3 regions of the Cytobacillus sp. Hm23 genome follow, and region 2 is predicted to be linked to each of the others. Evidence: a T-box and tRNA genes for the amino acid it is inferred to sense, from the RefSeq annotation. Region 2 holds a T-box; the other regions hold tRNA genes.
The links. The T-box of region 2 lies ahead of serS (serine--tRNA ligase). A T-box ahead of a tRNA ligase gene usually reads a tRNA of that ligase, here a tRNA-Ser.
Positions count from the first base shown of each region.

Region 1: it has a tRNA-Ser gene. The T-box ahead of serS (serine--tRNA ligase) is inferred to sense a tRNA for this amino acid. The anticodon was not compared.
Region 3: it has a tRNA-Ser gene. The T-box ahead of serS (serine--tRNA ligase) is inferred to sense a tRNA for this amino acid. The anticodon was not compared.

Region 1 is NZ_JBPXRQ010000040.1:36,169-41,035, reverse strand. Features, by position in the region: partial or broken rRNA gene ACSVDA_RS19885 (16S ribosomal RNA) at 1-37, opposite strand, end outside; tRNA gene ACSVDA_RS19880 (tRNA-Gly) at 188-261, opposite strand; tRNA gene ACSVDA_RS19875 (tRNA-Pro) at 280-356, opposite strand; tRNA gene ACSVDA_RS19870 (tRNA-Arg) at 395-471, opposite strand; tRNA gene ACSVDA_RS19865 (tRNA-Leu) at 532-617, opposite strand; tRNA gene ACSVDA_RS19860 (tRNA-Leu) at 634-719, opposite strand; tRNA gene ACSVDA_RS19855 (tRNA-Lys) at 727-802, opposite strand; tRNA gene ACSVDA_RS19850 (tRNA-Gln) at 970-1,044, opposite strand; tRNA gene ACSVDA_RS19845 (tRNA-Asp) at 1,142-1,217, opposite strand; tRNA gene ACSVDA_RS19840 (tRNA-Val) at 1,235-1,310, opposite strand; tRNA gene ACSVDA_RS19835 (tRNA-Glu) at 1,415-1,486, opposite strand; tRNA gene ACSVDA_RS19830 (tRNA-Ser) at 1,504-1,594, opposite strand; tRNA gene ACSVDA_RS19825 (tRNA-Asn) at 1,596-1,670, opposite strand; gene ACSVDA_RS19820 (SprT family protein) at 1,782-2,240, opposite strand; gene cmpA (cortex morphogenetic protein CmpA) at 2,723-2,836, shown strand; gene ACSVDA_RS19810 (Tex family protein) at 2,859-4,867, opposite strand, start outside.
Region 2 is NZ_JBPXRQ010000069.1:2,311-15,196, reverse strand. Features, by position in the region: gene ACSVDA_RS23765 (pro-sigmaK processing inhibitor BofA family protein) at 13-285, opposite strand; gene ACSVDA_RS23760 (YaaL family protein) at 550-774, opposite strand; gene recR (recombination mediator RecR) at 823-1,419, opposite strand; gene ACSVDA_RS23750 (YbaB/EbfC family nucleoid-associated protein) at 1,635-1,958, opposite strand; gene dnaX (DNA polymerase III subunit gamma/tau) at 1,987-3,678, opposite strand; RNA gene ffs (signal recognition particle sRNA large type) at 3,819-4,083, opposite strand; gene tadA (tRNA adenosine(34) deaminase TadA) at 4,200-4,682, opposite strand; gene ACSVDA_RS23730 (deoxynucleoside kinase) at 5,402-6,061, shown strand; gene ACSVDA_RS23725 (deoxynucleoside kinase) at 6,039-6,707, shown strand; tRNA gene ACSVDA_RS23720 (tRNA-Ser) at 6,887-6,979, opposite strand; gene serS (serine--tRNA ligase) at 7,169-8,443, opposite strand; T-box leader at 8,543-8,776, opposite strand; gene pdxT (pyridoxal 5'-phosphate synthase glutaminase subunit PdxT) at 8,831-9,421, opposite strand; gene pdxS (pyridoxal 5'-phosphate synthase lyase subunit PdxS) at 9,438-10,322, opposite strand; gene ACSVDA_RS23700 (serine hydrolase) at 10,606-11,979, opposite strand; gene guaB (IMP dehydrogenase) at 12,420-12,886, opposite strand, start outside.
Region 3 is NZ_JBPXRQ010000010.1:163,148-176,033, forward strand. Features, by position in the region: gene ACSVDA_RS08790 (TIGR00266 family protein) at 1-585, shown strand, start outside; gene ACSVDA_RS08795 (methyl-accepting chemotaxis protein) at 692-2,656, opposite strand; gene ACSVDA_RS08800 (glycogen/starch/alpha-glucan phosphorylase) at 2,982-5,390, opposite strand; gene glgA (glycogen synthase GlgA) at 5,380-6,834, opposite strand; gene ACSVDA_RS08810 (GlgC family sugar phosphate nucleotidyltransferase) at 6,831-7,856, opposite strand; gene ACSVDA_RS08815 (glucose-1-phosphate adenylyltransferase) at 7,942-9,066, opposite strand; gene glgB (1,4-alpha-glucan branching protein GlgB) at 9,017-10,981, opposite strand; tRNA gene ACSVDA_RS08825 (tRNA-Glu) at 11,525-11,596, opposite strand; tRNA gene ACSVDA_RS08830 (tRNA-Ser) at 11,614-11,704, opposite strand; tRNA gene ACSVDA_RS08835 (tRNA-Asn) at 11,707-11,781, opposite strand; tRNA gene ACSVDA_RS08840 (tRNA-Ile) at 11,786-11,862, opposite strand; tRNA gene ACSVDA_RS08845 (tRNA-Gly) at 11,874-11,947, opposite strand; tRNA gene ACSVDA_RS08850 (tRNA-His) at 11,975-12,050, opposite strand; tRNA gene ACSVDA_RS08855 (tRNA-Phe) at 12,119-12,194, opposite strand; tRNA gene ACSVDA_RS08860 (tRNA-Asp) at 12,352-12,427, opposite strand; tRNA gene ACSVDA_RS08865 (tRNA-Met) at 12,438-12,514, opposite strand; tRNA gene ACSVDA_RS08870 (tRNA-Ser) at 12,600-12,692, opposite strand; tRNA gene ACSVDA_RS08875 (tRNA-Ile) at 12,702-12,778, opposite strand; tRNA gene ACSVDA_RS08880 (tRNA-Met) at 12,788-12,864, opposite strand.

The DNA.
Region 1 (4,867 bases), on a different contig from region 2:
AGCGTTCGTCCTGAGCCAGGATCAAACTCTCCAATAAAGTTTGATTGCTCATTTGTTCAAAAAATTAACGTTGACGCTTTTGTTTTGTTTAGTTTTCAAAGAACATTTTTTGTTGCTATCGCTCAGAAGCGACTTTACTAATATAACATCTTGTTCATTGTGATGTCAATATCTTTTTTTGTTTTTTTGGAGCGGGTGATGAGAATCGAACTCACGACATCAGCTTGGAAGGCTGAGGTTTTACCACTAAACTACACCCGCTTATATATTATTTTATAATGGTCGGGAAGACAGGATTTGAACCTGCGACCCCATGGTCCCAAACCATGTGCTCTACCAAGCTGAGCTACTTCCCGTATCATGGGATTGGAGTCAAATTTCGTTTGAAATTAACTGGCGCGCCCGAAAGGAGTCGAACCCATAACCTTCTGATCCGTAGTCAGACGCTCTATCCAATTGAGCTACGGGCGCTAATTAAATCAGCAACTTTTATATAATAACACCATTCAAATATAATTGCAAGTGTTTTTTTGGTGCGGTCGAGAGGACTCGAACCTCCACGGGGTCTCCCCCACTAGGCCCTCAACCTAGCGCGTCTGCCATTCCGCCACGACCGCATAAAAAAATAATCATTGGTGCGGGTGAAGGGACTTGAACCCCCACGTCACAAGGACACTAGATCCTAAGTCTAGCGCGTCTGCCAATTCCGCCACACCCGCGTATATATGGTGAGCCATGGAGGACTCGAACCTCCGACCCTCTGATTAAAAGTCAGATGCTCTACCAACTGAGCTAATGGCTCGTAAACATAAAAGTAAAACTAAAAGATTTTTTTAAAAAAACTAGACACCCAAATCCCTACATGTATACTCATGATGTTTTCGATTTGTGCGCAGTGGTTTTGCTCCGACGAATACTCGGCCGTGCTCTACCAACTGAGCTAATGCCTAATAACATAAAAATTAACAATGGCTGGGCTAGCTGGATTCGAACCAGCGCATGACGGAGTCAAAGTCCGTTGCCTTACCGCTTGGCTATAGCCCAATAATATTTAGATATATTGTTATGGATCTTTGTAATTGAGATCTCCATAAGTAGTATGCTTAATTCTTGTTATTACATACGTAGAACAGTATATAGCTGGCGGTCCCGACGGGAATCGAACCCGCGATCTCCTGCGTGACAGGCAGGCATGTTAACCGCTACACCACGGGACCTAATAATTTATAATAAATGGTGGAGGATGACGGGATCGAACCGCCGACCCCTTGCTTGTAAGGCAAGTGCTCTCCCAGCTGAGCTAATCCTCCCTATGATGATAGCGAAACTTCACTCATCATGAGTTAAGAAATGGGAGGCGAGTATTTAATATGCGTTTGCACATTAAACTTCCTCACATCCCATAAATAATATATGACCCGTACGGGATTCGAACCCGTGTTACCGCCGTGAAAGGGCGGTGTCTTAACCACTTGACCAACGGGCCTAGAAACAACTGGTCACTGGCGGAGAAGGAGGGATTTGAACCCTCGCGCCGCTTACGCGACCTACACCCTTAGCAGGGGCGCCTCTTCAGCCACTTGAGTACTTCTCCTTGGCTCCACAGGCAGGATTCGAACCTGCGACCGATCGGTTAACAGCCGATAGCTCTACCACTGAGCTACTGTGGAATAAATGTCAACTCTTCATATTATATTCAGCTATACAATCGTTGTCAAGACTATGATAGGCTATTATCTGTCATCTTACATCAGCGACGCTTTTATAATTTATCACGATTTCTATTTTAAGTCAAGCAATCTTATTTTCCCTCTACATTGACCACATACATATTTATTCATATCCATTCTTTTTTTTCGCATATATTGTTTTTGACACTTTATGCATTCATAAATATATTCATATTTCTTGTTTTTTGTAGCAGCCTGAATAGGTTTACAGAACCTCGGAGCGTTAACTAATGTAAGAAGTTGTTTAAAATCTCTATCCCTATGCTTATACCCCTTACCTTCAATATGAAGATGGTAATGACATAGCTCATGTTTAATTACATCGATCAAATCACTTATCCCATGTTCTTGATAATACTTTACATTCAATTCAATGTTATGAGATTTTAGCAAATATCTCCCACCAGTAGTTCGTAGCCTATTATTAAATACGGCCTTATGTCTAAATGGCTTACCAAAGGATAACCGGGATACTTCTTCTACTAAATCCTGAAGTTGACGATCGTCCATTACTATTCCTCCTTATTCTCAACAATAAGTTCACCAATTACTTAGAAAATGAAACCTAACAAGCTATTATTGCATAAAATAAATACTACACATACAAATTCGTTTCATCTACAATCTAAACTATTTTCTTGTTGCTTTTCGTAATATGGACTAAACACGAATATAATTTTCGTTCGTCTTAAGACTATAAAAACCATATCATACACATATGAAAAGTATCTTTAACAATGGCGACCTCATAAAGTCTCCATCTAGCGCTGTTCCATTTAATAGGCTCTTTTCGTAAACATTGTTGCTATTTTTAATAAAAACGGACAGTATGAAAAGTCTTATGAACTCTAAATAATTGTAAAAGTTGAAAAGATGCCACGGCCGCTATGTTTATACGTGCTTATATATTAGAACAAAAAACAACAATCAATACGAAAACAGCCATTTAATATAAGAAGAAAACATCATCTAAAATTAAGGAGGGTATAGTTATGCCAACTTGGTTTAAAAACCAAATACAAAAGGCTTATTATGAAAAAAACTCCTATCAAATTAGGCTTCTTAACCAATGCTGGTTTTTTTACAGAAAAAACACTACTAATTAAATAGCAGTGTTTTATACATTTATTAATTTGCACCTAACATCGTTAAGGAAACTCTTCCTTTCTTCTCATCAACATCATCAACCCATACTGTTACAACATCACCAACAGCCACAACATCCAGTGGATGCTTAACAAACCGGTTACTTAGCTTTGAAATATGAACTAGGCCATCTTGCTTAACTCCAATATCAACAAACGCGCCAAAGTCTACTACATTACGAATTGTCCCTTGTAATTCCATACCTTTTTCTAAATCTTCTAGTTGCAATACGTCTTTCTTTAATAATGGCGTTGGCAAATCATCTCTAGGATCTCTTTCTGGACGTTTAAGAGCTTCAACAATATCCTTCAACGTTAATTTACCAACACTTAATTCTACTGACATCTCATCTATTGATACATTACCCATCGCTTGAATTAATTCACCTGACCCTATTTGGTCAATTGTTAATCCAAGCCTCTCAAGTAACAACCTTGTTATTTCATAACTTTCGGGGTGAATACTCGTCCGATCCAAAGGTGAGTCACCATCATTAATACGAAGAAAACCAATACATTGCTCATACGTTTTTGAACCAAGGCGCGGAATGTTCTTCAGTTCAGATCTATTACTAAATTTCCCACTCTCCTCTCTTTGCTTCACAATATTCTTTGCAACAGTTTTTGATAAACCTGCTACATATTGAAGAAGTGAAGGGGAGGCAGTGTTTACATTAACACCTACTTGGTTTACAACTGTTTCTACAATAAAAGTTAAAGAATCGTTTAGCTTTTTCTGAGATACATCATGCTGGTATTGGCCTACACCTACTGATTTAGGGTCGATTTTCACAAGTTCAGCTAAAGGATCCTGCAAACGCCTTGCGATAGAAATGGCACTTCTCTCTTCTACTTGTAATTCTGGAAATTCCTCTCTTGCTAAATCGGAAGCGGAATAAACACTAGCTCCAGCCTCATTGACAATTAAATAGTATATGTCTGAATTAGTTTCCTTTATGGTCTCGGCGATAAATTGCTCGGTTTCTCTTGACGCAGTACCGTTCCCAATTGCAATCATCTCTACGTCGAACTTTATTAAAGTAGAAATGACTTTATCCTTTGCTTCAGTTATTTTTTTCGCTGGAGGATGTGGATAGATGACATCAATATGCAACACTTTTCCTGTCTCATCTACAACAGTTAATTTACACCCTGTTCGATATGCAGGGTCAACACCTAACACAACCTTGCCTTTTAACGGGGGTTGCAGTAGCAGGTTTCTTAAATTCTCTGAAAAAATATGTATCGCTTGGTCTTCTGCTTTATCAGTAAGCTCTTTGCGGATTTCCCTTTCAATAGAAGGTTGAATTAACCTTTTGTAACTATCCTCAATCGCTTCAGTTACATATACGTTAACAGAAGAGTCTGTTTGTTTTATGACAGAATTAAGTACATAACTTAAAATTTGTTCTATCGGTGGCTTAATTGAAATACGCAGAACTTCTTCCTTTTCACCCCTGTTCATAGCGAGTACACGATGGGGAACAATTTTATTAATTAACTCCCCAAACTCATAATACATTTCAAATACCTTTTTTTCATCAGCAGCTTCATCTTTTACAGAAGATTCAACTCTACCTTTTTGTAATGTTTCTTTACGAATCCATTGCCTAATAGTTGCGTCCTCTGATATCCATTCTGCAATAATATCTTTTGCACCTTGTAATACTTCTTCAACAGAAACTAGCTCTTTCTCTTTCGATATGAATTGTTGCGCATAGTCTTCAACATTTACATTTTTCGGAAAATCCATTATCCACTTTGCAAAAGGCTCCAAACCTTTTTCCTTAGCAACCGTTGCTTTTGTACGCCTTTTCTGCTTGTATGGACGATATAAATCTTCTACTTGCTGCAGCTTTGTCGTCTCTTCTATTTTTCTTTTCAGTTCTTCACTAAGCTTCCCCTGTTCACTTATTAAGCGAATAACTTCCTCTTTACGCGACTCGAGATTTTGTAAATATGTCCATTTCTCTTGAATAGCTCGAATTTGAA
Region 2 (12,886 bases):
AACCATCTATTGTTATACACTCGGTAATACGAATAGTTGGATAATAATTAGAGCTGTTAAGCCTGGAATGCCTAAAAAGCCCGATATAGCGGATGTAATAAAGTTTATCGGTATATGTAATCCTAAACTAGCCCCAAAAGCATTTAAGAAAAATAAAAATAAAGCACCAATTAATAGTTTAATAAACCCTTGCCCTATCATACGTAACGGTTTTATCGGAGCACCTACTAATAATAATAGCACGATAATAAATATAAAAATTGATATTACAAGAATAGGTTCCATTCCTATACCTCTCCTCTATTGTTTTTACTACAATATATTGAACAAGCATAGGAAAAAGAACTTATGGTAGGAAAAAACACTTAACTTGTAATATATATTTCGTATAATTTATTTTCGGACATTGAACCAAATACATATATAACAAGTGTGCTTGGCACCCTTTCGTCTTTCAAAGCGGTGATAATAACATAAATCTACGCCAATATGATCTTATATAGTAAAAATAGCATCAAATTTTACTATATGAGTGTTACAACTAAACATTTATGTGAATTTAGCCATTGAAACTTGTCGATTTTTTGCTTCTCTTAGAAGGAAAAAATAAGTAGATTCAATAATCTTAAGATCATTAAGAAGCTCTCTTGATGGCTCAACACTTTTTTCAACCATCTTCTTATGATGTTCCCAATCCTCTTTCACTTCTTCAATTGTCTTAATAAGGGATTTATCGCATTGCTTACGTAACTTACCTTTTCTTAGAAAAAACATACTTAAACACCTCATCAAGTAGCCTTCACTGAGCTTTGATTATTATTGCTAGAGCTCTCTTCTACCCTCTAATGCTTTAGAAAGAGTTACCTCATCCGCATATTCTAAATCTCCACCAACAGGGAGGCCATGGGCAATTCTAGTCATTTTTATATTAGCTGGCTTTAACAACCTAGATATATACATGGCAGTAGCTTCACCTTCTATATTAGGATTAGTTGCCAATATTATTTCTTGTATCTCATCGTCTTGTAGTCTCTTTAACAGCTCAGGAATTTTTATATCTTCTGGTCCAATACCATCCATAGGTGATATAGCTCCATGCAAAACATGGTACAATCCATTGTATTCTTTCATTTTTTCCATTGCGATTACATCTTTTGGGTCTTGAAGTACACAAATAACACTTCGATCGCGGCGCTCATCTTCACATATATAACATGGATCTTGGTCAGTAATATGGCCACACTTAGAGCAATACGTTAAATTTCTTTTGGCGTTGACTAAAGCTTTAGCAAAGTCAAGCACAACATCTTCTTTCATATTTAACACAAAAAAAGCCAGACGAACGGCCGTTTTTGGACCTATCCCTGGCAGTTTCATAAAACTATCGATTAGTTTTGATATTGGTTCAGGATAATGCATAGGATAACCTCCCAGATAAGAAAAAGCGCAAAGCGCCAGTTTATATACAATAACCATATGACGAGTTGTCAAGAAGGTGCGGTTCTACTAATTTGGTAACGGGATTGTAGCAAGTCAATTTCAATCATTGTTAGCGTCCTATTTATCCCAACAAGTAGTAAATCCGATTATTAAAAGGTAATTTTCACCGTTTAATAATCGGAAAATTAATCTCTCTAGAACATTCCACCTGGTAAGTTCAATCCTTTAGTGAATTGTCCCATCGTATCATTAGTCATCTCTTCTACTTTCTTTAAGGCTTCATTTGTTGCAGCAAGTACAAGATCTTGAAGCATTTCAATGTCTTCAGGGTCTACAACCTCTTCTTTAATTACCACATCGATGACCTCTTTATGGCCATTAACAGTAACTGTTACCATCCCTCCACCAGCTGTTCCTTCAATCGTCTTTTCACCTAGTTCTTCTTGAGCTTTTTGCATATCCTTTTGCATTTTTTGCATTTGTTTCATCATTTTTTGCATATTTCCCATTCCACGCATTATTGTATTCCTCCTTATATAATTCTATCTATTCTTTCATCTCAATGAGATGATCACCAACTAGTTTTTTAGCCTCTGTAACAAGTAAGTCCTCTTCATTTTCATTATCTTCTTCATCTCTTTGACCACGAATATACTCTTCTCTGATTTCTGACCATTTTTCTTCTGGGACACCAACCAATTCAAAACGCTTTCCGACCATCTCAATTAATATACCATCAACATTATCACGAATATTATTATTATTTTCCGCGACCATTTTACAATGGATTTCGTATTTGAATTTTAACACAAAGGCATCATTTGAGGCAGCGACAGGTTCACTATCATTTAATAAAGCTGCATGAGAAACCTTATTTTGTTTTCTTAACAAGTCTAACATATCGCCCCAACGACTTTTAATTAATTGGAGGTCTTGTTTAGTAGCATTATTCAAAATTTCCTGAATGCGACCAGTCGGTGTTTTGTAGCCGCTTTTTCTTGTTCCTTTTTGTGATCGCTTTTCTTGTGATGAATCTGTTTGTTGTGCATGAGTATGTTGAGAACTAACTTTTATTTGGTTTAGCTCTGATTCTAGCTGTTCTATTTTTGACATTAATGAATCAATTTCCGGCAATTGCGTTATCGCCTTAGGCTCTTCAAGTTGGCAGAGCTTTACTATCGTTACCTCTAAAAATATGCGAGGATGATTTGTCCACTTCATGTCTTGTTGGCTTTTATTTAATCGATCAATCATCGTGTAAATTTCAGAAGACCTAAAATTGTCAGCCAGTTGCTTAAATTGGTCATCAATTGTTATTCGTTCAAGAACATTTTCCAGATTTGGGGCTGTTTTATATAGTAGCATATCACGAAAGTACATGATTACATCTTCAACAAACCTCATTGGATCTTTACCTTGATTCATTAACGAATCTAGCGATTTAAGCCCTTTGGATACATCTCTATCTTTTAAGGCGGCAACGATATCAGCGATAAAAGACTGCGAAACAGATCCTGTAATCGTTAGCACGTCATCCAGCTGAACTTCTTCCCCACTAAAAGATAATGCTTGATCTAACAAACTTAATGCATCCCGCATTCCACCTTCTGCTACTCTTGCAATTGCGTGTAACGCATCATCTTTCACAATCACCTGTTGATTTTGAAGAATAGTTTTCAACCTAAAGGTAATTGTTTGTGGTGATATTCTTTTTAAATCAAACCTTTGACACCTCGAAATAATAGTTAATGGTATTTTGTGAGGCTCTGTTGTAGCTAAAATAAAAATAACGTGCTCTGGCGGTTCTTCCAAAGTTTTCAATAACGCATTGAATGCACCTATAGATAACATATGCACTTCATCAATAATGTACACTTTATATCTAACTGCACTCGGTACATACTTCACCTTATCTCTTATATCTCTAATTTCATCTACTCCGTTATTAGATGCTGCATCAATTTCAATAACATCAGAAATTGATCCATCTGATATGCCGCGACAACTACTGCATTCATTACACGGGTCTGCAATAGGGGCTTTTTGACAATTTACTGCTTTAGCTATAATTTTTGCAATAGTTGTTTTTCCGGTACCGCGAGGGCCAGAAAAAAGATACGCATGTGAAAATTTTTGCTGGAGCAGTGCATTTTGAAGTGTTTTCGTAACGTGGTCCTGACCAACTACATCATGAAATTGTTGTGGTCTCCAAACACGATATAAAGCTTGGTAACTCAAAAACACGCCCCCCTTCACATTTTTATCTTATTCATTATACCTTACTTAATTAATCATTTTCAAAGTGAAAGATAAATCTTTTTATTTAATTATACAAAAAACTCACTCTTAGAGAGTGAGTTTTATTTGTATAATAACTGCCGTGCACCTTCCCTTGATTAGTCATCCTAGGCGTTACTTAAGCAGTTAGCTCGGTCTAGGCAACCCCACGGCACATGAGAGCTTCCGCTTACTGCTGCTTCCTTCCGGACCTGACAGGGTTCACGGATTCCCATTGCGTGGGACCCAGACGTCAACACCACTTACTTAAGTCAGACCCTAAAATGGACTAACCGCAAGAAGGGATTCGGCCTCGCTAGAGCGGATTGCGAGTATAGGGCACCGCTACCTCCCCGCTTAGCACGGCAAAATTGAAACCAAATATTATATGCATTGTTACCAACGCAATTATTAGTATAAAGCCTTTAGCGAAAAATTGCAATGAAATACACACTGTAAATTATATGAAAATTGTTTTTTTGTTAACTTTCTTTCATTTTTTTCTCTTTATTCCTTTTTCGTATATTATTAAAAAAAGTTGTTAAGATAGAACCACATTCTTTCTCCAATATTCCTCTTTCAACTTCTACTTGATGGTTGAACCTTTTCTCGTCTAAAAGATTCATGATTGTTCCAGCACAACCTCCCTTTGGATCTTTGGCACCATAAACTACCCTTTGAATTCTTGACAAAACAATGGCTCCAGCACACATCGGACATGGTTCTAGCGTAACATATAACGTCGTATTTTCTAGTCTCCAAGATCCTATACTTTTACATGCTTCGTCAATTGCAAGTAATTCGGCATGGGCTAATGATCTTTGTTCTCTTTCACGTAAATTAAATGCGGAAGCAATAATTTCATTATCTTTCACAATTACAGCACCAATAGGAACCTCATTTATTTGTTCAGCTTTCTTTGCTTCATTAAGAGCAAGGCGCATGTAATATTCGTCTTTATCCATTCTTTATCTCCTTGTCATATAGTGGGCAAAGGCTATGGGCCTTCCCGAAAAGTGGTACATCTATTCGCTCGAATTCACCTTTTTCCTTCGGGCGTTATTATGAAACGAATTGCTTTGAGAGGATTGGTGCTGTACTTAATATCTAGGGACTCATAGTCCAAATAACTAAACAAATAAATTCAACAAGCGATACAGGTAAGTCATCTTAAAATTAAGTACTTTAAGAGAACTTCCATTATAAGGGCTGTTTTCGAATTAATTTTTGCTTTTCATTCTATTATTAAGCACGTATATATCTAGTGTGCGAGGCATTTTTTCTATTTATATTTATTGAGCTCCTTTAAAACACTTCATACTTCCCATTTTAGTATAACAACATGGTTTACGAAAAGAGCTTTAAATAAATAATATATGTTACATTAAACAGTAGTCTCTTTCGTTCCTTTCATATATAATTTACCAATGATAATATCCAAAAGCTAATATAATTATTTTTATTTCCCAACAATTTCTTTCAGATTGTCACACCGTGAAATGATTCACTGTGATAAAATACAATTTGTCAGTTTTTTGATCGTACGTTTGGTTGTTATTCAAAATGCATATGCATTTTAATCTTCTCCCTACATGATAGAAGCTTAATATTTCAAACCTCGTACATGAATATAACTCGAATTCAAAGCAGGATTTTCTTTACCTTTTAAGAGGGGGACAACTTAATGAAACAAACACCTTTTATAACAGTAGAGGGCCCGATCGGTGTCGGGAAAACTTCACTCGCAAAAGCAATTGAAAATCATTTTAACATCCATTTATTAAAAGAAATCGTTGATGAGAATCCTTTTTTAGGGAAATTTTATGAAGATATTGACGAGTGGAGCTTTCAGTTGGAAATGTTCTTTCTTTGTAATCGGTACAAACAACTTGAAGACATTGAACAAAAGTATATAAGAAAAAATAAAGCAGTAGTATCTGATTATCATATTTTCAAGAACTTAATCTTTGCTGAACGCACGCTGAAACATCACCAACTTACTAAATATATTCAAGTATACAATATCTTAACTGCGGATTTGCCTACTCCAAATGTAGTTATTTACTTACATGCAAGTTTAGATACATTACTTAATAGAATTAATATGCGTGGTAGAGACATTGAAAAAAATATTGAGCCTAGCTATTTAGAACAATTATGTAGTGATTACGAACAAGCAATGGAACAATTTGAACGTGAAAATCCTACAATTCCAGTTCTCCGCTTTAATGGTGATCAACTCGACTTCGTCCAAAATCAAAATGATTTAGAAATGATTCTTAACATACTACAACAGACTTTACTAAAAGGAGCAGAATTCAATGAATTTGCGAGAAAAATATGAAATACCAAATGATGCTGTTATTACAATAGCAGGTACAGTGGGTGTAGGTAAATCAACGATGACAAATTCGTTAGCTAACGCTTTACAATTCCGTACATCCTTTGAAAAGGTTGATTCAAACCCTTATTTAGATAAATTTTATAGTGATTTTAATAAGTGGAGCTTTCACTTGCAAATTTATTTTTTAGCAGAACGTTTTAAAGAACAGAAGAAAATATTTGAATACGGTGGAGGATTTATACAAGACCGTTCTATTTACGAAGATACAGGTATTTTTGCAAATATGCATTACGAAAAAGGAACAATGTCTGCTGTAGACTATGAAACATATACAAACCTTTTTGAAGCAATGGTGATGACACCTTATTTCCCGCATCCTGACTTGTTAATCTACCTTGAAGGAAGCTTAGATGATATTATTTCTCGGATACAAGAGCGTGGTCGACCAATGGAACAACAAACACCTATTGAGTATTGGAAAGAAATGCACGAACGATATGAAAATTGGATAAACAATTTTAATGCGTGTCCAGTTTTACGCATTAATATCAATGATTATGACATCATTTCAAACAAGCAGTCAATTGAGCCTATTATTGAACGAATATCAACGTTTATAAAACATTCAAGGGTGTTAACTAAATAGCAACAAAAAAACGAGCAATGGATTGCTCGTTTTTTATATGTAATTACGTATGAATTATGAGGGGCGTTGCCGTAATGACGATCACAATTCAAAAATTATACTAAAAAATTCGTTACATGTGTAACGAATTCAACAGATCTCCAATTATATTATGCGCTTGATAATTGTAATCAAAATTATGGCGGAGGAAGAGGGATTCGAACCCCCGCGGGCTTTGACACCCCTGTCGGTTTTCAAGACCGATCCCTTCAGCCGGACTTGGGTATTCCTCCGTATCGACAAGAATTAATATACCATATGATAATCAAGCCTGTCAATATAAATTAAAAACTTTTTTGAGGAGAGTTTTCACTCTCCTCTATTTATTCTACTTACTATTGTTTTAGTAATAAACAATTTGCTCACTTACATTAAATGTACCGTTTCTTCCTTACAATAAACTTATTTCCCCACCGTAGTTACTAGCCAATTACCTCTTTATTTCTCATATAAGGACGTAATACCTCTGGAATAATGACTGTTCCGTCTTGTTGTTGATAATTCTCTAGTATTGCAGAAACTGTACGTCCAATAGCTAACCCAGATCCATTTAACGTATGAACATGCTCTGGTTTTCCTTTTTTATCACGGCGGAATCTAATGTTTGCACGACGAGCTTGAAATGCCTCGAAATTACTACAAGATGAAATTTCACGGAATGTTCCATAGCTCGGCAGCCATACTTCAATATCATACTTTTTCGCAGCTGTAAAGCCAAGATCTGCTGTGCACATACTCATCACACGGTATGGTAAACCAAGTAATTGTAGCACTTTTTCAGCATGACTAGTTATTTTTTCTAATTCTTCATATGAATGCTCTGGTTTAACAAATTTCACAAGTTCTACCTTGTTGAATTGATGCTGCCGAATAAGCCCTCTTGTATCTCTACCAGCTGATCCAGCCTCAGAACGGAAGCATGAACTATACGCTGCATAATTGATAGGGAGTTGTTCACCAGACAATATTTCATCTCTATATAAATTAGTAACGGGTACTTCCGCAGTAGGAATTAAGAAATAGTCTTCACTATCAATTAAAAAAGCATCCTCTTCAAACTTAGGAAGCTGACCAGTTCCTGTCATACTAGCGCGATTCACTAAATATGGCGTCAATAACTCCTCATATCCATGCTCTTCAACGTGTAGGTCTAGCATAAAATTCATTAAAGCTCTCTCAAGCCTTGCCCCTAAACCTTTATAAAATACAAACCGGCTACCAGTTACTTTACTAGCACGTTCAAAGTCTAAAATATTTAGACCGTCAGCTATTTCCCAATGGGGTTTGGGCTCATAAGTAAATTGAGGAACTTGCCCCCATTGACGTACCTCTACATTGTCATCCTCAGTTTCACCAACTGGGACACTCTCATGTGGAATATTAGGTATAGATAATAATAATTGTTGTAAAGTCTCCTCAACCTTACGGAGTTCAACATCAAGCTCTTTTATATGCTCTCCGACTTGTCTCATTTCAGTTATTAAATGATCTGCATCTTTTTTCTCACGTTTAAGCATTGCGACTTGTTGAGAAGCTTCATTTCTTTTACTTTTTAATTCCTCAGTTTTTACGATTAATTCACGACGATTTTGATCAAGTTCCTCAAAACGTCCTAAATCTGTTAAATCTTCGCCTCGAAACGTTAGTTTTTCTTTAATCTCTTCAAAATTTCCTCTTAATACTTTTAAATCTAACATTGTTACCCCTCCTTTAATGTAATAGCTGTTTTCATTCAGCAACAATCGACAAAGCTTGCGAAAAGGGCCTAAAAAAAACAAAAAACTCCCATCCCTATAAGAAGGGACGAGAGTTAACCCGCGTTGCCACCCTAGTTAAAGACAATGACATCATTATCTTTCACTTCAAATAAATAACGGTACTTTACCGAAAATACTTACTACCCTTAAAATAGGTTTGTTCAGTATTTTTGCTCTAGGATGGATTCACAAGTCTTCCCCATCGGTTCGCACCAACCACCGACTCTCTTTCAGAAAAAGATTCTTGTTACTATTTCCTGTCGTTGCTTCATCATTTTTAAATTGGTATACATAATTTACTATAAGTATTTTGAACTTGCAACTGTTTTATACATAATTTTTTTCTTTCGCTTCTTCAACCATACTAACAAAATAACTCATTAACCGATAATCCTCTGTTAATTCTGGGTGAAAGGAACATCCTAGAAACTGGTCCTGCCTAGCTGCTACAATTCTGTTATTATGCTTTGCTAATACCTCAACATCCTCTCCTACTGAGACGATATGAGGAGCGCGGATAAATACAGCAATAAAATCATCGGCTACGTGAGATATTGAAAGCTTTGCTTCAAAACTTTCTCTTTGGCGACCAAAAGAGTTTCTTTCTACGGTCATATCCATAACCCCAACGTGGGCTTCCTTGTAGCCAACAATTTCTTTAGCTAGCAAAATTAAACCAGCACATGTCCCAAACATAGGTTTACCTGCCGAAGCGAATTCTCTTAGTGGTTCCATAAAACTATATTTATCAATTAAACGACGCATCGTTGTACTTTCGCCCCCAGGTAAAACTAACCCCTCAACTTCATTTAATTGCTCAACCCTTTTTATCACAACAGCTTCTGCACCTGCAGCTTCTATAGCCCAAACATGCTCACGCACTGCTCCTTGAAGGCCTAAAACACCTATTTTCACCATATATACTACTCCTTAATTACCATCCACGTTCTTGCATACGATGCTCTGGTAAGATTGATGAAATTTCAATCCCTTTCATCGCTGTACCTAAACCTTTAGAAAGACTAGCAATTAACTCATAGTCTTCAAAGTGGGTTGTTGCTTCAACAATTGCACGTGCAAACTTAGCTGGATTTTCTGATTTAAATATACCCGAACCAACAAATACTCCATCAGACCCTAATTGCATCATTAACGCGGCATCCGCAGGTGTTGCGATTCCACCAGCAGCAAAGTTAACGACTGGCAATCTACCTTCATTTTTTATTTGTAAAAGAAGCTCATAAGGTGCTCCTAAATTTTTTGCTTCTGTCATTAATTCATCTACACTCATACTAGAAACTTTTCTAATTTGAGCATTTACCTTACGCATATGACGTACAGCTTCAACGATATTCCCTGTACCAGGCTCTCCTTTTGTACGAAGCATTGAAGCACCTTCGGCAATACGTCGAGTCGCTTCTCCTAAATCACGGCACCCACATACAAAAGGCACAGTATATTCTCTTTTATTTAAATGATACTCTTCATCTGCAGGTGTAAGAACTTCACTTTCATCAATATAGTCTACACCTAAAGATTCAAGTATACGTGCTTCAACAATATGGCCGATACGCGCCTTCGCCATAACTGGAATCGAAACAGCATTCATTACCTCTTCAACTATTGTTGGGTCTGCCATTCTTGCTACTCCACCAGCAGCTCTTATATCAGCAGGAACTCTCTCCAAAGCCATAACTGCCACAGCTCCAGCTTCTTCCGCTATCTTCGCTTGCTCAGCGTTTACCACGTCCATGATAACGCCACCTTTTTGCATCTCTGCCATACCACGTTTTACGCGATCAGTACCTGTATTAACCATTAATGTTGTCCTCCTTGAGCCATTATTAATCCATTGTGTATTATTTTACATTAAAAAACTAGAAAATCCTAATAGTAAATTTTCATTTTTATTAAGAAAATCGTAAACACCTTATTCATCCACAGCGTGGATTGGAATAATTTCATTTGAATATGCTTTTAACTTCGGTCGTTAGCTGAAGTTAAAGGTCATTTTCAAATTCAATATACTACACCCTTCATTCTTTAAAAGAAGGCTCCCATCAAGGGAGCCAATCATCATTTTATATGTGTTATAAATATGGTTAAAACCAACCTTTTACTGTTTCAGATACACTTGTCCATACATCTGAGAAAAAGCCACCAATTCCCCTAGTCATTAATACAAACCAGTTTGTTTTTTCTACAGCTGCTTTCGTGATGATTTCTGTTTGCAAAGTTTTTTCACCTTCTGAGGTTAAAAAACCATAACCATTGTCACCTTCGTATGAAACAGTCATCGTCCCTACTACATCACCTTTTTTAATAGGAGCAGTTAGCGCACCGTCTTCTGTTAATACTTCTTCACTAATATTAAATACAGGCTCGAACAGTTCTTCTTCACCATTTTTAATTACTGTCTTGATTGGCTTATCTGTATATACTTCAATCTCTTTTTCTTTACCCTTTACAACAGGAACAATAGCTTCCTTTTTAATTTGAAAACCTTCAGGATAGAGTTCTTGCATTTTAAAGTTAGAGAATGCAAAATCTAAAAGTTTTTCAGTTTCAATAAATCTAGCTTCTGCCATGGATTTCCCGTTTGATTTCGCGTTCATAACAACAGTGATATAACGCATGCCATCTCTTTCTGCAGTACTAGTAAAGCAATAGCCGGCTAAATCAGTAAATCCTGTTTTTATTCCGTCTACCCCTTCGTATTCATAAACTAACCCTGGAAGCATCCAGTTCCAATTAGCCATCTGAATAGGATATTCTCCCTCTTCTCGGAACACTTTTTTAGAAATACTTGCTGTTTTAATAATTTCTGGGAAATCATTAAATAACTTGTAAGCTAGTGTTGCTGTCGTTCTAGCAGACATTAAATTTTCATCGCTTTTACTTGTACCTTCAGGATGCATATCATAAAGACTATTATTATTAAGACCTGTAGAATTAACAAACTTGTAATCCTTCAAGCCAAGTTCTTTCGCTTTAGCATTCATCATCTTAACAAATTCTGTTTCTGTATTTGCAATTACTTCAGCTAAAGCTATTGTTGCACCATTAGCTGAATATATTGCCATTGCTTCATAAAGCTCTTTTACCGTATATTCTCCTCCTTGAACGAGAGGAACATTTGACAAGCTTGTATCTTGAGATATTTTATATACATAATCTGATACTTTATAATTTTGATCCCATGTTACTTTTTCTTGATCAATAGCTTCTAATAACAGATATTCTGTCATCATTTTGGTCATACTTGCAATACCTAGAATTGTATCGATATTTTTTTGATATAAAATCTTACCTGTCGAGGCTTCTACAACTATCGCTGCATCAGCTTCTATATTTAATTGATCTTCTTGAGCGTACGCACGTTGAGATGTATTCGTAAAAGTCATTAATATTATCATTGATAAAAGACTTATAATTAAGCCTTTTTGAAATCTGTTTTTCACTAAAAAACCCTCCATCATTAACATTACATAGACGTTATTGTATCATATTCTACTAAAAAAAAATAGATAGTGTTATACACACTATCTATTGACAATCATAAAACACAATTATTAAAAGCTTGATTCACATCTCATTGCATCAGTTTTACAATTTATGCAAACTTGGCTAGTAAATGAATATGCTTTAACCGATTCAATCTGTAATTCCTTTTGTCTTAGAATGTCATCCAAGCGCCCTTTTATATAGTTTTTTATCTTCGGTTGACGATCATGTATAATTTATTTAGGCTCTTTTCATAAACTTTGTTGCTATTGTTATCCAATTAGCACCAAAAAAATGGTTTAACATCGTTAGTCAATGTTGTACAGAAGAAAAGATGCCATGAATTTGGTTTTTAGTACGAAAAGCAACAATTAATGCGAAAACTGTCTTTATTTATTAACTGCTAACCTTGTTAACTCGTTGAATAGTTAGGGGACTCTTTTGTAATTTGTACATCATGCGGATGGCTTTCTCTTAAGCCTGCCCCAGTCATCCGAATAAATTGAGATTTTTCTCGAAGTGCTTCTAAATTTTGTGCACCACAATACCCCATTCCTGATCGTATACCACCGATTAGCTGATATACCGTATCTGCTAAAGGACCTTTGTATGGTAAACGACCTTCTATACCCTCAGGAACAAACTTCTTATTATCTTCTTGGAAATAACGATCTTTACTACCTTTTTCCATTGCTCCAACAGATCCCATACCACGATAAACTTTAAATCGACGGCCTTGGAATATTTCTGTCTCTCCTGGACTTTCAGTTACACCTGCAAGCAGACTACCTAACATGACCACATGCCCACCAGAAGCCAAAGCTTTAACAATATCTCCTGAATATTTTATTCCACCATCTGCAATAATCGCGACATCGT
Region 3 (12,886 bases), on a different contig from region 2:
ACTGGGGAAAGTTTATTTATGACTGTATTTACTAATGAAGGGAACGAAAAAAAACACGTTTCATTCGCTGCACCTTATCCAGGTAAAATTATTCCTATTGACTTAAGTGATTTAGATGGTAAAGTAATTTGCCAAAAAGATGCTTTTTTATGTGCTGCTAAAGGTGTATCTGTTGGAGTTGAATTCCAGCGCAAGCTTGGTGCAGGATTCTTTGGGGGCGAAGGCTTTATAATGCAAAAACTAGAGGGAGATGGAATGGCATTCTTACATGCTGGTGGTACGATCCATCGTCGCGAGCTTCAGCCTGGGGAGATGTTGCGTATTGATACTGGCTGTTTAGTTGCCATGACAAAAGAAGTAGATTATGATATTGAGTTTGTTGGAAAAGTAAAAACAGCTTTTTTTGGTGGTGAAGGCTTATTCTTTGCTACTGTCAGAGGTCCAGGCACGGTATGGGTACAATCATTGCCATTTAGTCGCTTGGCTGATCGTATTTTTGCTAGTGCCCCTCAAACTCCAGGTAAAACAACAGGAGAAGGTAGCATTTTAGGCGGTTTAGGTAACTTCCTTGACGGAGATAACTAATAAGCACAATCTGTCAAAATTATATATAAAATATCAGGGTGACTCGGCAAGCTACCATACTTTAGCGCTTGCCAGTCATCCAAGTCACATAAAATATACTCCTTTCCTATACTTTAAATCTGCTAATCCTATCTGTTAATTCTTCACTTGACTCTAATAAATCTTCTGCTACTTTTGTAACCGAATTAAATGCTATTGTTTGCTCATCAGTTGAAGCACTCACTTCTTCACATGCAGCAACTGCCTGTTGTGACATTGCAGCAATATTTTCAATCGATTGCGAAACTTCTTGACGATGATTATGAATATTCATCATATCTTCTTGCACATCATCTATTGAGCTCTTTAATTGACTTACAATTCTTGAAGTTGTATTAAACGCTTGTTCAGTATCATTCACGACTAGAGCTTGTTCTTTATAATATCTTTTTGTATTCGCCATTTCATTTACAGTTCGCTTCGATTCTAATTGAATACTTTGAATTGTTCTTCGAACCTGATCAGTAGCAACAGTAGATTGTTCTGCTAATTTCCGAACCTCATTTGCTACTACTGCAAATCCTTTACCATGTTCCCCAGCTCTTGCAGCCTCAATACTTGCATTTAAAGACAATAAATTTGTTTGTTCAGAAAAGTCATTAATAGCTTTCATAACAGATTCAATTTCAGTTATTTTTTGTTCTAAATTAACGATAATTTCATCAACTGTATTAAAATTCGCTTCAGTCTTTGAAAAAATAGTTTTTAATTCTTCAATTTTCTCAAATCCATTTTCATTGGCGTTCTCGGCATCAACCGATAGCAATGACATCTTATCAGTAAGAGACGTAACATTCTTTATTTGAGAAGATAATACACCCATTAATTGATTGGATTTCTCTATATCCTCCGCTGAACGTGCTGTACCAACTGCAATTTCATTTATCGCTTTGGCAATTTCTTCGCTTGAAGCATTTGTTTCTTCTGAGACAGCACTTAATCCCTGAACCGATTCAAATACATGGTCGTTAGATTGTTCAATAGCTATAATTAAGTGGTGCATATTTTTAACCATGTCATTAAAGTGAATAGTCAAATCACCTATTTCATCTTTTGTTTTTTGTTGTGCCTTTACAGTTAAATCCCCAGCTGTCACCTTCATTACATCTTTCTTCAAATGTATGAGTGGATTTAAAATACGATTTGTTACAATATAAATGATAATTAAAGATATCACTACAGCTGTCAATGAAATAACCATAATCCAACTACGCAATTTATTTGAACTGGCCATTAAATCTTTATATGTATAAGACGTCCCAAGTTTCCAACCCGTTTGGTCAACTGTTTCAAATGCAAGTACCTTCTCTTCACCTTTGAAATCATAATGAAAAAAACCCTGTTCATTATCTCCGTACATCTTGTCTATAAAATCAAGATCAGATAAGTTGTTCCCTCTCTCTGTCGGATGCACAACGGCATTTTTACTTTTATCAAGTATAAAAGGGTAACCGTTATTCGTTAGATCAATATTTTGCATAACTGATTCTAATTGTTCAAGCTTAAGATCTGTAGCAATGACTCCTTTAAACTCGTTGTCAATTACGATTGCTTTTGACACTGTGACTACATATTCACCGTCTTCACTAAGGTAAGGTTCTGTCCATACAGCCTTATCCTGGGATTGCTCTGCTAACGTATACCAAGGTCTATCAAGTACACTAAAGTCCTCGTCTAAATCTACTACTGGTGGCTGGATTTTCAATGTGTCATTTCGAGCAGCAACATAAATTAAATACGCATCGGAATAAAGATCTAAGTAATTATTAAATCTGTCCAAAATAATAGGGTCTAATTCCTTTATGTCATTTTTATCGTCAGATAACATAGCTAATACATATGTCTCAAAGTCTTTTTCTCTACTAATCTCTTCAATGCTAATCGCATATTTCTCAACAAATGAATCTACGTAGTTATTTATTTGCTCCACAAGGTTTTCAGCCTGAGTTTTGACGTCTTTTTCAATTTGTTGCTCCGTTTGATATTGCAAAAACAAAGCAACGAATAATAACGTACCTATCATTAATAGCATAAATAACACTAGAAGCTTCCTCTTAATTGATGTAAACAATCTCTATTTCACCATCCTGCTGTATAATTTTTGTTTTTTTTCCACACCTTTCAAAGTTTAACATAATTCATTATGTACACAAACATTAAATTACACTATACCCATAGAAATAATATATTTAACCTATGTAAGCTTTACTTTTTGGGTAAGCAGGTTCAGAATCACTCCCACCTAATTGCAAAACCCCGCCTAAAGAGGCGGGGTTTGAACTCTGTAAAAAAATTCAAAAGAGAGTGGCTTTCAAATGATCGTTCACCACCCTTAATATGAACATATAAATATTAGATCAGTTTTTTTCTAATAAACCAGCAGTTATTTTCCAAACGCTGTCTGCATATTGTTGTATCGTTCTATCGCTAGAAAAATAGCCAGAATGTGCAATATTTATAGCACTCTTTTTTAACCATTCGTCCCTAATTTGATAGGAAACTCCTATCTTCTCCTGTGTACAAACATAAGAATCAAAGTCTCGAAGAACAAAATAATGGTCATTTTGCATAAGTAAAGAGTCATAAATGACCTCAAACTCATCTAACACATGTGGGAAAAAACCATTTATTAATTGATTAATTATTTGTTTAATTCGTTCGTCATGATGGTAGTATTCAGTAGATTGATAACCTCCATGTTCATAGTATTGGATGACTTCGTTTGCCGAAAGGCCGAATGTAAACATATTTTCTTGACCAATCCGCTCATTCATTTCTACATTAGCTCCATCAAGTGTTCCAATCGTAATAGCACCATTCATCATAAATTTCATATTTCCTGTTCCAGAGGCTTCCTTACTCGCTGTCGATATTTGTTCACTAACATCTGTAGCAGGAAAGATCTCTTCAGCAAGTGAAACCTTATAATTTTCTAAAAAAACTACCTTTATCATGTCGTTTATATCCGGATCATTATTTACAATGTCGGCAACTGAATTTATTAATTTAATTATTTTTTTTGCATAAAAATATCCTGGTGATGCTTTTGCACCAAAGATAAAAGTTCTTGGGAAAACAATGAAACTTCTATCTTCTTTAAGCCTGTTATATAAGTACATAATGTGTAGTACATTTAACAATTGCCTCTTATATGCATGAAGTCTCTTAACTTGAACGTCAAATATAGAATGTGTATCAACGACAAGGCCAGTTTGATCCTTTATCCTGCGCGCTAGTATTTTTTTTCTATCCTGTTTCACATGATACAACTGTTTCTGAAAGATTGAGTCCTCGCAATATTTTTGGACTTCAATTAGTTTTTCAGGTTCTGAAATCCATGAATCTCCTATTGTTTCATTTAATAGCATTGTTAGCTGGGGGTTTGCCTTTAATAACCATCTTCTATGCGCTATGCCATTTGTTTTGTTATTAAATTTATCGGTAAAAACATCATGAAATAACTTCATTTCTCGCTTCTTTAATATTTCAGAATGCAATTTAGCTACCCCATTTACACTATGGCTGCCTACAATAGCGAGATGTGCCATCTTTACAACATCATGAGCAATAATAGCCATACTTTCGATTCGTTCCCAGTCATTAGGATACCTTTGCCACAAGTCTCTACAAAAGCGCTCGTTAATTTCTTCAACTATCATATAAATTCTCGGAAGAAGTGGTTGAAAAATGTCAATTGGCCATTTCTCCAGTGCTTCTGTTAATGTTGTATGATTCGTATATGAAATTGTATTTGTAGTTATATTCCATGCTTCATCCCAGTTCATACGCTCCTCATCAAGTAAAATCCTCATTAATTCAGGAATAGCTAATACAGGATGAGTATCGTTAATATGAATAGAAATATGTTCGTGAAAATCTCTTAAACTACTGTGATTAAGCTTATATGAACGAACAATACTTTGTAGACTAGAAGATACTAGAAAGTACTGCTGTTTTAGCCTTAGTAACTTTCCTTCAACATGGGTATCATCTGGATATAAAAATTCAGAAATTGCTTCAGTTTCACTTTTATAATCCATCATATTTTTACGAACAGCATGAGGAGACACTTCCGCGCTCCAAATTCGAAGCGTATTAACTGAATGTAAGCCGTAACCTATAATTGGTATATCGTATGGCACAGCCATCACTATTTCCGTTTCAACATGTCGAAATGATAAATAATTATTTTTATTAGTTGTTTCAACCTCACCCCAAAACCGGACCTCTACTGCTTCATCTGGTCTCCGAACCTCCCAAACGTTTCCATGTCGCAACCATTGTTCAGGTAGTTCCACTTGATATCCATCAACTATTTTTTGATCAAACAACCCATGCTTATATCTAATACCAAATCCATGTCCCGGAAGATTTAAAGAAGCTAATGAATCGAGAAAACATGCTGCAAGACGTCCTAATCCTCCGTTACCTAGACCAGCATCTGCTTCACTTTCCTCAATTTCAGTTAGACTAATACCAAGTTCCGCTAATCCTTCCTCAACAACTTCTCTAATTTCTAAATTAATTAAATTATTACCAAGTAATCTTCCTAGTAAAAATTCAATTGATAAATAATATACCTGTTTATTTTCATTCAGGCGGTTTCTTTCATTTGTTTCGATCCATTTAGTACTTATATGTTCTCTTACCATATTTCCTAGCGTAAAATACTGATCGCGTATAGTAGAATAACGAAACCCCTTTCCATATAAGGTCTCATACTTTTTGATAAACGCTTCTTTGAACGTCTCCTTGTTAGAGAACACGATTACCACTCCGAGTCATCAAATCAGCATACAGCTGATTGTATTTAAAAGCTGATTGTGCCCAACTAAAATCACGATTCATCACTTCTATAATCAGCTTATTCCACAAATTAGTTTTATGATAATAGGATAATGCCCTTCTAATTGTATACAGCATATCGTGAGCATTATAATTGGTAAATGTAAAACCATTTCCAGTCATTGTCTCTTCATTAAATGATTCAACCGTATCATTTAAGCCACCTGTTTCTCTTACAATAGGAATAACACCGTATCTCATTGCTATTAATTGACCTAATCCACACGGTTCAAATAAGGAAGGCATGAGGAAAAGATCTGCTCCTGCATATATCATCCTGGCTAACTCTTCGTGAAAACCGATGTATGCTTTACACTTTTCTGGATAATGATTTACCATTTCATTAAAGAATGATTCATATCGATGTTCTCCAGACCCAATGACAATCAATTGTATATCCTCTTGCATAAGTTCATGGAAAATATTAATAAGTAAATCAATACCTTTTTGTTGGGTTAACCTTGTTACCATTGCAATAATTGGTGTTTTTTTACTAATTGGTAATGAAAAATGTTCTTGTAGATGTTGTTTATTCAATACTTTTGAATCTATAGAGGTTCTATCGAAATTCTTAGTAATATATGGGTCATTTTTGGGGTTATACGATTGATCATCTATGCCATTTAGTATTCCAACGAGCGACTGTTTTCTATCTCTAAGAACCCCATCTAATTTCTCACCATAATAAGGTGTCTGAACTTCATGTTTGTATGTGGGACTTACCGTTGTAACAACATTTGAAGTAACTATGCCTGCTTTCATAAAGTTTACATTCCCATAAAACTCCAGACTAGTTGATGCAAATGATTGTTCATTTAAACCGAATAATTCTGGTAAAATTTCTTTCGGATATACACCTTGATACTGAAGGTTATGAATAGTAAAAACAGTTTTTATTTTTTCATAAAAGGGTACTTTACTATACTTTTCTTTTAACAAATAACTAATCATTCCGGTATGCCAATCATGAGCATGTATGACATCTGGCTTAAAGTCTAAGACGGGTAACGATGCTAATACTGCCTGGCAAAAAAATGAAAAACGTTCACCATCATCATAATGACCATATAAGATAAAATCACGTTTAAAATAATATTCATTATCGATAAAATAAAATGTGACTCCATCTTGCTCTAATGACTCAATTCCACAATACTGCTGTCTCCAACCGACTTGAACAGTTATATTCGCTTCTTTTTTCATTTTATCTCTATACTGGACAGGAATCGTTCCGTATTTTGGTAAGATCACTCTAATATCTGTACCGAGTTGTTTAAGTTCTTTCGGTAACGCTCCTGCTACATCACCTAGTCCGCCTGTTTTTGCAAATGGTACACATTCTGAAACAGCAAATAAAACTTTCATGTATTCATCAACGCTCCTTGAATTGTTCCCTTTGGAACTATATATGGTGTCGTGTAATCACCTGTAAGTATGACATTATTTTCTACTTTAACATCTTTATCTAAAATGACACCGTTTAATACACAATTTTCACCTATTTGACTCTTTTGCATAATAATACTGTCTTTTACTACTGTCCCTTTACTTATGTTAACCGAACGAAAGATGATACTATTTTCAACTTCACCTTCAATTTTACATCCATTTGCAATAAATGAATTTTTTATCATCGAGCCATTCATATATTTTGTAGGGGGTTCATCTTTCACTTTAGTATAAATGGGATTAATTTGGTTAAATAACTCTTTCCACACTTGAGGTTTTAATAATTCTAGACTATGTGTATAGTAATCTTTTATGGTGTTTATTTTTGCAACATATCCCTCATATTCATATCTACATATTTGTAAATGATGTGAAGGGTCTAATACCACGTCTTGAATCGTCGTATATCCAAACTTTTCATAGTTAGTTATTAAGTCAAACAATAGAGAAAAATTAAAGATGTACATACCCATAGGTTTGCCGTTATGTGCAATTTCAGTAATATCACATTGTGATTCTATATGTTGTTGTAAAATAGCTTGATAGTCAATATTGCAAACTGTATAACAATTTGAGATTAATACGTATTGCTGTTTGCTTCGAAGAAAATAATCGATGTTGTTCTTATACTGCCGGAAAACATTGAATTCCTCACTCTGTGAACCAATCGCAGAAGGAAAAAAGAATAATCCATCCCTTTTACGATTTAAATCCCACTGCTGGCCATATTCAATATGATCCATAAGTGAACGATATTGATCTTTCGGAAAAATAGCGACACTAGTAATTCCAGAGTTCACCATATTGGAAAGTACAAAATCAATTAATCTATATCTCCCAGCAAATGGGATTGCAGGTACTGATCGATTGATAGTTAGTTGTTGTATAGAGTCAAAGCTTTGTGTTGCATCAATGATCCCAAGCATCGTTTGATTCATTTATTCGCCATCCTTTCCTTGTTCATTTATGAACAAACATATGTGAAATAAGTAATATAATTTTCATATGTTCTTATAATGCAGATTATTCCTCACTAACCAAAATGATTTCATCACTTTCTTCCTTTTTACGTATAATCATGTCATCACATATATTAACTCCTGAAGAAATAATGGCGTTATCTATATAAGCATTTTTACCAATAGTCGCACCAGGCATAATAACGGCATTTTTAACAACTGCTCCCTCCATAATATGTACACCTTGGAAGAGAACAGATTGATCAATCTCTCCTTCTACGATACACCCTTCACATACAATGGACTCTCTTATGTCTCCAGTTGGGGCTATATATTGTGGAGGATGATTAGGATTTACTGAATAAATTCGCCATGAATGATCATATATATTTAAGTCTGTATCATTGTGTAATAAGTCCATATTGGCTTCCCATAAACTATTAACAGTACCCACATCTTTCCAATAGCCTTGAAAAGGATAAGCGGTTAATTTTTTTTGTTCATCGAGTAATAAAGGAATAATATCTTTGCCGAAATCATGCGTTGATTCAGGATTAAGTTCATCTCTTTCTAATACATCAAGTAAAATAGATGTATTAAAAATATAAATCCCCATTGAAGCAAGGTTGTTTTTAGGATTTGCTGGTTTCTCTTCAAAATCAGTAATATTCATGCTTTCGTCGGTATTCATAATGCCAAAGCGGCTTGCTTCTTCCCACGGTACTTCGATGACAGAAATAGATACGTCTGCCTGTTTTTGAATATGATAATCAAGCATATACGCATAATCCATTTTATAAATATGATCTCCAGACAAAATAAGTACATATTCAGGGTTATATTGTTTAATGTAATTAATATTTTGGTATATTGCTGAAGATGTCCCCGTATACCATTTCATACCTGCTTCCGCAATGTACGGAGGTAATAAAGTTACGCCACCATTTTTTCGATCAAGATCCCAAGCACTACCTATACCAATGTAATCATGTAATTCTAATGGCTGATATTGAGTAAGAATTCCAACAGTATCAATTCCTGAATTTGTACAATTACTTAACGCAAAGTCAATAATTCGATATTTACCTCCGAATGGCACTGCTGGTTTAGCTATCTCTTTTGTTAATGACCGTAATCGGCTACCTTTTCCTCCTGCCAAGATCATTGCTATGCATTTTTTTTTGCCCATCAGTTCTCTTCCTCTCCTTTCTTTTTTTAATAGGACGTATAATCGATATTCCTAATGGAGGAATTGTAACTGCTAAGTGATATGGCTTCCCATGATATGTTCCTTCGTTACTAATTATTTTTTTGCTATTTCTATTTCCAGCACCTCCAAAATCCATTTCGTCACTATTTAGAATTTCCCGATATTCACCTTTGCCCGGAACACCAACTATATAATCATGGTAAACTGTAGCAGTGAAATTACACACGATAATTAAAAAGTCCTCTTCATTTTTTCCTTTTCTAATAAATGAAAATATTGATTGCTCATGATTGTTTACATCAATCCATTCGAAACCATCATGAGTATCATCAATTTCATATAAAGCTTTATTTCTTTTATAAATTTTAAGTAACTCTTTAACATATGCATGAAGTTTTTGATGCATGACAAAATCTTGCAAGTTCCAATCTAATTGTTCTTGATCTTTCCATTCATCAAATTGACCAAATTCTCCACCCATAAATAACAATTTCTTTCCAGGGTGTGCTATTAAATAGCCGTATAAAAGGCGAAGCTGGGCAAATTTCTGCCAATAGTCACCAGGCATTTTACTTAACAATGATTTCTTACCATGAACAACCTCGTCATGCGATAGTGGTAATACAAATTTCTCTGAAAATGCATATAGAAGTGAGAACGTTACTTTGTCATGTAAATATTGCCGGTCACTGAATTCAGCCTTCATGTAAGTCAAGATATCATTCATCCAACCCATATTCCATTTGTAACTAAATCCTAACCCTCCTGCCGGTACACTTTCTGTTACTTGTGGGAAGTCAGTGGAATCCTCCGCAATCATTAATGTTTCCGGTGCATAAAAGGAAATAACTTCATTGATTTTTTGTAAAAATGATATGGCTCCTTTATTTAGATGTTGATGTCCATTCGTACTAGGCCAATAAATCATATTAGCTACAGCATCAACTCTAAAGCCATCGATATGAAAATACTCAATCCAAAAAAGGGCATTCGAAATTAGAAAGCTTTGAACTTCTGGTTTGCCTAAATCAAAGTTAGCGGTTCCCCAAACTGGATTTTCTCGATCTTGTAGATTTTCATATTCATATGTCGGCTGCCCATCAAACATATATAATCCATGATTATCTTTGCAGAAATGACCTGGAACCCAATCTAGAATAACGCCAATTCCTTGTTGATGGCATAGATCTATAAACTTCATTAACTCACGTGGAGATCCATATCTACTCGTAGCTGAAAAATATCCTACCCCTTGATAGCCCCAAGAAATATCCAATGGATGTTCAATAAGTGGTAACAATTCTATATGTGTATAGCCATTTTCTACAACATACGGAATTAACAACTCCGCTAATTCATTATATGAATAATGGCTCCCATCAGCTTTCTTTTTCCAAGATCCAAAATGTAACTCATAAATAAAAACAGGTTTAGATTGTACGTTCTTTTGTTTTCGATTTTGCCATTTTTTATCTCTCCACTTATAAGAACCCATATTGTAAACAATTGACCCTGTTTGAGGCCTTTCTTCAGAGTAAAATGCATAAGGATCTGATTTTAGTATTTTTTGATTAGAAGGTGTGATAATTTCATACTTGTAAATCTCACCCGCTAAATTAACAGGCGTAAAAAGATGCCAAACTCCCTCATCATTTATTTTCTCAAGCTCATAGTTTTTCCCATTCCAATCATTAAAAGTCCCTACTACACTTACGCTCTTAGCATGTGGTGCCCATACACAAAATCGTGTTCCTTCAATGTCGTCACCCTTTTGACAAATATGTGCACCAAATAGCATATGACTTTGGAATAAAGAGCCCTCATGAAATAAATGCAAATCAAAATCTGTTGGTGGCGCGCTTACTGTCAATGTATTTCCCCTCTTTTCAAAAATATAGTTTTCATTAATATTTATTATTCACGAATAAAATAATAATTCCTTTTAAAATAATTCGTATTTTTATTACATCATTCTACATAATATGTCATAAAAGCTCATATCATAGTTAAAAAACGAATAATGTAAGCGCATACAATTAGAATGTTCATTTAAAATAAAAAGATATTTAATTTATTCGGTATTTTTTAAAAAAGGCAATTACATTTGCATATGAGGAATAACTATACAATATTATCTATATTTAAGGGTATATCATTACACAGGTAATGTTCATTTTGTTAAAGCACTTAAAATATCGATTCATTTCGGAGCTACTTCAGCCTTGCAACAAACACTATGATTCGTATAATTAAGTAATACGAATTAACATTTTAAGTCTACCTTATAGAATGAGCAAAAGGGAGCTACAGTAAGAGGAGTAAAAATGATAAAGCAAAACTTACGAGGCAAACCTATCTACCGGTCCGCCCTTCATAATTTAGTCATGCCAAGCACACCACAAAAAAGACACTGCATTTTATGCAGTGTCTAAATGGATGACCCGTACGGGATTCGAACCCGTGTTACCGCCGTGAAAGGGCGGTGTCTTAACCACTTGACCAACGGGCCATGAAATATTATCAAACTGGCGGAGAAGGAGGGATTTGAACCCTCGCGCCGCTTACGCGACCTACACCCTTAGCAGGGGCGCCTCTTCAGCCACTTGAGTACTTCTCCAATGGCTCCACAGGCAGGATTCGAACCTGCGACCGATCGGTTAACAGCCGATAGCTCTACCACTGAGCTACTGTGGAATAATGGTGGGCCTAAATGGACTCGAACCATCGACCTCACGCTTATCAGGCGTGCGCTCTAACCAGCTGAGCTATAGGCCCATTATTTAAAATGGAGCGGGTGATGAGAATCGAACTCACGACATCAGCTTGGAAGGCTGAGGTTTTACCACTAAACTACACCCGCATATTCATAAGGTATTTAATTTTTAAATGGGGCGACTGATGGGAATCGAACCCACGAATGTCGGAGCCACAATCCGATGCGTTAACCACTTCGCCACAACCGCCATAGTATATATGTCAATTTACCAACTGAAGATTGACGGGTAGAGATAATATACTCTTAACCTATAGATGGTGGCTCGGGACGGAATCGAACCGCCGACACAAGGATTTTCAGTCCTTTGCTCTACCGACTGAGCTACCGAGCCAAACAATAAAAAAATTGAACTTTCTAAATAGATATAACACTTTGCTCGTCGCATCTCTTTGCAAGACATTGCTCCTCGCAGAACTACATTGAAGTATCTCAAGATGTTTACGTTCTGCTCTACCGACTGAGCTACCGAGCCAATTTTTTATCAATAATGGCGGTCCCGACGGGAATCGAACCCGCGATCTCCTGCGTGACAGGCAGGCATGTTAACCGCTACACCACGGGACCACATTTTTTTTGGTTGCGGGGACAGGATTTGAACCTGCGACCTTCGGGTTATGAGCCCGACGAGCTACCAGACTGCTCCACCCCGCGATAATAGTAAATTTTAATTTTCTCAATGTGCATTTCTCACTGTCTCTTCTTGATGTTTATCAATCAGTTATTAAGAAAATAAAAATGGCGGAGGAAGAGGGATTCGAACCCCCGCGGGCTTTGACACCCCTGTCGGTTTTCAAGACCGATCCCTTCAGCCGGACTTGGGTATTCCTCCAACATTGTATGGTGGACCTTGTAGGACTCGAACCTACGACCGGACGGTTATGAGCCGTCTGCTCTAACCAGCTGAGCTAAAGGTCCTTGTTTACTTGGTAGCGGCGGAGGGGATCGAACCCCCGACCTCACGGGTATGAACCGTACGCTCTAGCCAGCTGAGCTACACCGCCAAGTTAATTTACAAATGATATT